2 regions of the Methylosinus sp. R-45379 genome follow, and region 2 is predicted to be linked to the other one. Evidence: riboswitches for the same ligand, from Rfam matches in the RefSeq annotation. Region 2 holds a riboswitch; the other holds the start of a gene.

The links. A riboswitch is a leader RNA that binds a small molecule or an ion and turns the genes downstream of it on or off. The one in region 2 is predicted to bind fluoride.
Region 1: another riboswitch for fluoride. It lies ahead of smbP (small metal-binding protein SmbP); the one in region 2 lies ahead of A1351_RS23220 (hypothetical protein).

The regions. Positions count from the first base shown of each region.
Region 1 covers NZ_LUUM01000113.1:170,716-174,431, forward strand. Annotated here, with positions in the region: gene queC (7-cyano-7-deazaguanine synthase QueC) at 1-702, shown strand, start outside; gene A1351_RS06485 (GNAT family N-acetyltransferase) at 678-1,178, opposite strand; gene A1351_RS06490 (DUF1491 family protein) at 1,201-1,551, opposite strand; fluoride riboswitch at 1,712-1,773, shown strand; gene smbP (small metal-binding protein SmbP) at 2,073-2,426, shown strand; gene crcB (fluoride efflux transporter CrcB) at 2,490-2,888, shown strand; gene A1351_RS06510 (DUF190 domain-containing protein) at 2,891-3,226, shown strand; gene A1351_RS06515 (DEAD/DEAH box helicase) at 3,227-3,716, opposite strand, start outside.
Region 2 covers NZ_LUUM01000312.1:6,356-10,071, reverse strand. Annotated here, with positions in the region: gene A1351_RS23230 (alpha/beta fold hydrolase) at 1-301, shown strand, start outside; gene A1351_RS23225 (hypothetical protein) at 314-763, opposite strand; gene A1351_RS23220 (hypothetical protein) at 897-1,343, opposite strand; fluoride riboswitch at 1,405-1,467, opposite strand; gene chrA (chromate efflux transporter) at 1,614-2,855, shown strand; gene A1351_RS23210 (hypothetical protein) at 2,848-3,504, opposite strand.

The DNA of each region.
Region 1 (3,716 bases), on a different contig from region 2:
CTCGTCCTCTTCTCCGGTGGGCAGGACTCCGCCACCTGCCTCGCCTTCGCGCTCTCGCGCTTCGCGCGCGTCGAGACCGTCGGCTTCGACTATGGCCAGCGTCATCGCGTCGAGCTCGAGCAACGCGGCGTGCTGCGGGAGGGGATGAAGCGCATCTCGCCGCTGTGGGCGGAGCGGCTCGGCGAGGACCACACCATCTCCATAGAAGCGCTCGGCGCCATCTCCGACACGGCGCTGACGCGCGAGGCCGAGATCGCCTTCGACGCCTCGGGCTTGCCAAATACTTTCGTGCCGGGGCGGAACATCCTCTTCCTCACCTTCGCGGCGGCGCTCGCCTATCGGCGCGGGATCGGCAGTCTCGTCGGCGGCATGTGCGAGACGGATTTTTCCGGCTATCCCGATTGCCGCGACGCGACGATCCGCGCGGTGGAGACAGCGCTGACTTTGGGCATGGACCGGAAGCTCGCAATCCTCACGCCGCTGATGTCGATCGACAAGGCCGCGACCTGGAAGCTCGCCGAGGAGTTGGGCGGCGAGCCGCTGGTGCGGCTCATCGTCGAGGAGAGCCACACCTGCTATCTCGGCGAGCGCGGCAAGCGCTTCGACTGGGGCTATGGCTGCGGCGAATGTCCCGCCTGCCGCCTGCGCGCCGCCGGCTGGGAGAAATATCGCGCGGCTCAGCCTTCCGGCGCGCCGAGCTGACGAAACATCACCAAGGCGTCGACCAAGCCCAGCGTCGGATGCTGGAAGGCGCGCGGCTGCCGGCCGACGATCTCGAAATCGAAAGAGCGCCATAGGCGGATGGCGCGGATGTTCGTCTCGACGACGAAGTTGAACTGCATGCCGCGAAAGCCGCGCTCGCGCGCATGATCCAGCGAATGCGCGCACATTGCGCGGGCGACGCCGCGACCGGCCGCTTCGGCGCTGGTCATATAGCCGCAATTGCAGATATGGGCTCCGCCGCCGGCCTGATTGGCGCGCAGGTAATAGGAGCCGATGATCCTCCCCTCGTCGTCTTCCGCGACGAAGGTCTCGCGATCCGCGCCCAGCCAATAGGCGAGGGCGTCGGCCTCGCTCATGTCGCGATCGAGCGCATAGGTCTCGCCGGCGCGGATGGTCGGGCCGATGACGCGCCAGATCGCCGGCGCGTCGCTGTTTCGAGCGGGGCGAATGCGCATGGGTCGTCCTCGACCGAGCGGCTCAGGCCGTTCGAGCCGCGATATCGACGAAGCTCTTGCCCTCGCGATCCTCGATCTCGACTAGCCATAAATCCGGATCGAAGGCGATCTCCTTGCGGGCGCGCTCCTCGGCCTCCAGCGGCGTCACCCATTCATCCGCGTGCAGACGCGCGAAAAGGCGATCGACGCCTTCCGGCAAATCCACGCTCTGCGGCGCCGGCCCGAGCAGCGCCGCGCGTCCATCCAGGCGGTCGATCTTCACGAAGATCGCGCCCGCTTCCTCGGAGCCGCGGCGGCGCAGCATGGCGACGGAGCCGGCCGTCTCGGCGCGGCGGATGAGGGCGGAGACGAAAAAGTCGGATCGGAGACGCATGAATTCTTTTCAGCCATGAGAACCCGTCCGCGCAAGCGCTTTCGACATTGCCGCCGGCGGCGGCGCTTCGATCGACGAGCGCGAGACGGCTCAGCTCCAGCTCGTTCTTGACGCTGTCTCATCGCTCAGATACCAATTTCGCCAAGGCCGCCGCTCGCGCGTGCGGCCGGGGGATGGGGTCCCCCTTCAACCGCCGCAAAGGCTGATGACTCCTGCTGATGTCCGATGATCGACCGATCGTCGGAGAGAGCGATCTATTCGCTCGGCAGGAGTCCGTCATGAGTCCGATCGCCGCGGTTTTTCCGTTTCGTAAAGTCCGATCCGTCGAATGCGCGCGCATCGTCGCCGCGCTTTCGATCGAGCTTCGTCGCGCAGAGGCGCGCGCCCTCGGCCGGGCGGTCACGGCCAATCCAATGAGATTCGAATGACCGCGTTCACCGGCTGCGCCGCGTCGGCGCGGCCGGCGACGAAAAAATCGAATCCGAAACGTCGACCGCAACGGTCGAAATGAGGAGAGTGAAATGAAAATTCGCAAATTCGGGCTCGCCGCGAGCCTCGGCCTCGCGGCGCTCATCGGGCCGACGCTCGCTCGCGCCGACGACCGGCTGGACCAGGCGATCTATCACGTCAATGAAGCGATCACCCACGGCGGCAAGCTGCATGACGCCGGCCTGCTCTCCTATCACGCCGATCTCGCGCTCGAGAAAGCCGAGGGCCTTCAGAAGTTCAAGCCCAATCCGCACATGGCCGAGGCGATCGTCCATATAAAGGCGGCGATAGAGGAGGGGCAGGCGAACCACACCGAAGCCGCGACCAAGCAGGCGAAGGAAGCGCTCTCGCATCTCGAGGAAGCGAGCAAAGAGACCGCCCAATAAAGCTCTGCAACGCGCGAGGCCGCGATCGGCCTCGCGCGAAGCCCCTACCGGCAAAGGCTCGAGATGATCTATGTTCTCATCATGATCGGCAGCGCGATCGGCGGCGTCGCGCGTTATTGGCTCTCTGGAGTCGTTTCCCGCTGCTTCGGCGAGGCCTTTCCCTGGGGCACGCTGATCGTGAATGTCTCCGGCTGTTTCGCCATCGGCTTTTTCGCGACGCTCACGTCGCCGGGGGACGGCCGTCTCTTCGTCGATACGCAGACGCGCCAATTCGTGATGATCGGCCTATGCGGGGGCTATACGACCTTCTCCTCCTTCGGCCTGCAGACGCTCAATCTGGCGCGCGGCGGCGAGGCCTTCGCTGCGCTCGCCAATATCGGCCTGTCGTTCGGGCTCTGCCTTTTCGCCGTCTGGCTCGGACATGTCGCCGCCGCTCATCTCAACGCGCTGAAAGGAGCCTGACGATGCAATTGCCTCGAGACGCGACTCTGCTGCGCATCTTCATTGGCGAGGACGAGAAATTCGAAGGGCGACCGCTGCATGAGGCGATCGTGCGGACGGCGCGCGCGCTGCACCTCGCCGGCGCCACCGTGCTGCGCGGCCCTGTAGGATTCGGCCATAACAGCCGGCTGCGCACGACGAAGATATTGAGCCTCTCGGAAGATCTCCCCATTGTCATAGAGATCGTCGACGAAGAGGAGAAGATCGACGCCTTTCTGCCGACGCTCGACTCGATGATGAGCGGCGGGCTGGTCACGCTCGAGAAAGTGCGCGTGATGCGCTATGGCGAGAAGACGTGATCACGCCAGATCGGCGAGCTGCCCCCGCGCCGCCGAGCGGATGAGGCGCTTCTCCGCCTCCCATCGCGTCGCCTCATCGACGCTCGTCAGAAATTCGATCTTGCCGCCCGCGAGCGCGGCGATCGGCAATCCGTCGCGAAACAGCAGGCGATTGCCGGTGAGCGCGGCGAGCTTGCCGCCCGGGGTCAGCACGCCGATGAGATTGAGCGGATCGGCCGCCGACAGCGACACATATTGCCCGTCGGCCGGCCGGCGGCGAATCTCGCGCAGCAGGCCGACGGCGTCCGGCAGCGCATATTGCTCGCCGGAAAAGCCGGCGACGAAACGCCCGCCGCGAATTTCGCCGCGCGCCTCGAGCCGTCGATAGACGCGCAAGAGATCGCGCCAGGGCGGCAGCCAGCCGCCTTCGCGCGCCAAAAGGCGCCAGAAGACGACGCCATAACGGCGCAGCAGCGCCTGCGCGATGTGCTCCACGCAAGCATGACGCGCT
Region 2 (3,716 bases):
TCTCGCTATCGGCGATCCGACCGTCGGCTGGGTCAACGCCGCCTTCCGGCTGATGAAGCAGCTCAGCGCGCCCGAATACGCCCGCGCCGTGCGCACGCCGGTAATGGCGTTTCTCTGCGGTCGCGACCGCATCGTCTCCTCGCGCGCGATCGAGCGCTTCGCTCAAAGGCTGCCGGTCGCGAGCCTCATAGAGGTTCCCGGCGCGCGTCACGAATTGCTGATGGAGCGCGACGAATTGCGCGAGCAGTTCTGGGCGGCGTTCGACGCTTTCGTCCCTGGCGAGGCGGTGGATCGCGCCTGAGCGCTCTTCCGATCACTCGAAGGCGGTCTGAAAGCGCACGATCGCCCGCGCCACCGGCCGCGTCGGCAGATAGCAGAAGGAGTTGGTGGCGATTTTCGCCTCCTTGCAGTGCTCGTGCTCGGCGTTCCACTCATAGCCGAGCCGCTCCATGCAGGCGACGATATGATCATGCAACACGCGGCTGTTCTTGTGCCGCTCCTGGGGGAGCTTGCTCTCGCTGTCGAGCTCGCAATCGGTGACGTCTATCTTCAGCCCGGCGAAATAGCGTCCGCTGCTGCTGCCGGTGACGAAGACGAACTCTGTGGCGACGATGAAGGCGAGGCCGACGGCGAAGGCGACGCGCGCCTTGAACTTGCTGTCGAAGTAGTCGATGCCGATGAAGGACAGCCCGCCGAGCGCCAGCAATCCGCCGCCGAGCATGAGCGTCAGCGGAGCCACGAAGGCGGCGATATCCTCATTCATCGGCACATCTCCCGTCTGTTCCCGACGGGGCGCCGCCTTCCCCTCAGTCTCGAGGTCAAATGGAGCATGTCCTCCAACCGGCAAGCGCCCTGCAGGGGCGAGCGGCGAGCTTAGGCTCGCCGCCGCGATCGGGCTATTCGAATCTCAGCTGAAACGCGGTGATCGCGCGCTCGAAGCCGGTGGCCGGCAGATAGCAATAGGCATTGGTGGCGACCGGCGCATCCTTGCAATTGCGATGCGCGGGAGCCCATTCATAGCCGGCCTCCTGCATGCAGCCGAGAATGTGCTTGTGGATGACATTGACGTCCACGCCGAGACGCGCCTCCGGATGCGCGGACTCGCCCTCGAGCTCGCAGGCGGAAGTCTGCACCTGCTGCGCCTTGAAGAATGAGACGCTGCTGCCGGCGAGCACCACCTCGAGCGCGGCGAGAACGATGGAGCCCGCGACGAGCGCGGCGATCGCCTGGACGCGCGACTTCAGAAATTGAATCTCGATGAAGTAGAGCCCGCCGGCGGCGATCAGCGCGCATCCGATGACGAGAGCGAAAGGGGTGACAAAAACCGAGAGATCCTGATTCATCTGCTTCCTCCTGCATTACGAGCGCGCAAGCGCCCTTGTTCGATGATCTTCCGATCATCGGCATTGAGCAGGAGTCATCAGCCTCTTCGGCGGTTGTAGGGGGCACCCCATCCCCTGGCGCGCCGGCTATCGCCTCGCGACCTTATGTAGCTAATTCGATACATAAAGCCTGCCGGGTCGTCAATGCGCAGGCGGGCGGCGCGTGGCGGACGGCTTCCGCGATCCCGCGCGCGAGCGTATGAGCCGCCGAGAGGACAAGGCGAAACGCTCATGCGCAACGACATAGACGACATCGTCGGCTCCCGACATCCGCGGCATCCGGCTCTCGAGGCTCTTCTCGCCTTTTTGCAGCTGGGACTGACCAGCTTCGGCGGACCGATCGCCCATATCGGCTACTTCCGGGCCGAATTCGTCGAGCGCCGCAAATGGCTGAGCGAGACGGCCTTTGCCGATTTCGTCGCGCTCTGCCAATTTCTTCCTGGACCGGCCAGCAGCCAGCTCGGCTTCATTCTCGGCATGTCGCGCGCCGGCCTGCTCGGCGGCTTCTCGGCCTGGCTCGGCTTCACCTTGCCCTCGGCCGTCGCCCTCGTCCTTTTCGCCTATTGCGTCTCACAGCTCGGCGATGTCGCGCATCTTTCCTGGCTGCACGGCCTCGCGATTGTCGCCGTGGCCGTCGTCGCACAGGCGGTCTGGGGCATGGCTCGGAGCCTCTGCCCGGATCGCGAGCGCGCCACGATCGCGCTCGCGGCAATGATCCTCACTCTGGCGCTTCCCTCGGCCGCGGGCCAGATCGGCGCCATTGTCAGCGGCGGCCTCATCGGATGGCTGCTGCTCCCACAGAGATCGGCGCCGGCGTCGGCGCCGATCTCCGCCGGCTTCATCGGTCGGCGCGCCGGCCTCGCCTCGCTCGCTCTCTTCGTCCTCGTGCTGATCGGCGCGCCGATTCTCGCCGCTACCACCGGCGCGCATTGGCTCGCCATTTTCGCGGCTTTCTTTCGTTCCGGCGCTCTGGTGTTCGGCGGCGGCCATGTGGTGCTGCCGCTGCTGCAGCAGGCGGTGACGCCGCCGGGCTGGATCGGCTCGGACGCCTTCCTCGCAGGCTACGCCGCCGCCCAGGCCGTGCCCGGCCCCCTCTTCACCTTCGCGGCGTTTCTCGGCGCGGCGATGCGCGAGCCGCCCAACGGCTGGGCGGGCGCGATCCTGTGCCTCGTCGCCATCTATCTGCCGTCCTTGCTGCTGCTGCTCGGCGTGCTGCCATTCTGGGATGCGGTGCGCGGCCGCTCGGCCATGCGTTCGGCGCTCGCCGGCGTCAATGCGGCCGTGGTCGGCATTCTCACGGGCGCGCTCTACACGCCGGTCTGGACCAGCGCGGTCTTCTCGGCTGCGGATTTCTGCCTCGCGGCGACGGCCTATCTGCTGCTGGTCTTCTGGCGGGCGCCGGCCTGGCTCGTCGTCCTCTTCGGAGCGCTCGGCGCAGTCGCGATCGACTCCTTCGGCCGATCGCTCACTTGATCTCGGCGAAGCCCAATGGCTTGGCGTCGCTCGGCGCGGAGGCCGGCTCGCCCCGTGTCGCCGCGGCGATCGTCACGCCCGATTCTGCGCCCGCCGCCGCGGCGACGGCCTCGGGCGTATCGGAGAGAAAGGCGGCGAGCTCATCGGCGCCCCGCGCCGCGACCGCGGCCAGCGCCCGATCGTCGAGCAGCGTCCAAGGATCACCGGCGCCGGTCACGGCCACCTCGTCGGTGAGGCGGCGGGCGCGTCGTCCGTTGCGGTCGAAAATATCGAAGACATAGGCGAAGCGCGTCGCCCCTTCGGCGCTCGCATAGGCGGTGAGATAACCGCGCAGACGATAGGCGGCCGCCGGCTCTTCGGCGGCGGCTATGTCGCGGCTCTCCGTCGCGCGGGCGAAGGCGGGGCGGAAGCGCGCCAGCGCATCCTCCGGCGCGCCCTCCAGGCTGATGAGCGCCACAGGCGCGCCACGCGGGCTGACGCCGGGCCGCGGCGTCGGACGCTGCCGCTGCGCGAGCTGCTCGGGCCGCGGATGGCCGATCTCGACCGCCGTATCGACGCAGCCGGCGAGCGTCAACGCGCCGATCGCCGCGCAGAACGGCCCGCAAAAGCGACGGCTGGAGCGTTTCAGATCGCGCATCGTCTCCAGCACCCTCCGCCTCATGGTGAAGAAAGTGCTAACAATGATCCGGGCGGCGGTCCAGCCCCCGCATTCCCCATACGCAATTCCCTGTGGGACAAGGCGCATCTCCTTTCGCGCCGCCTTTTCGCCTCACTGCCGCCACGGACCGCATCGACGATCAAGCTCACGTTAACCTTACCGCGCTTTCGCGCGCCGCATCGGGACGCGCAAAGCTTTCGTCA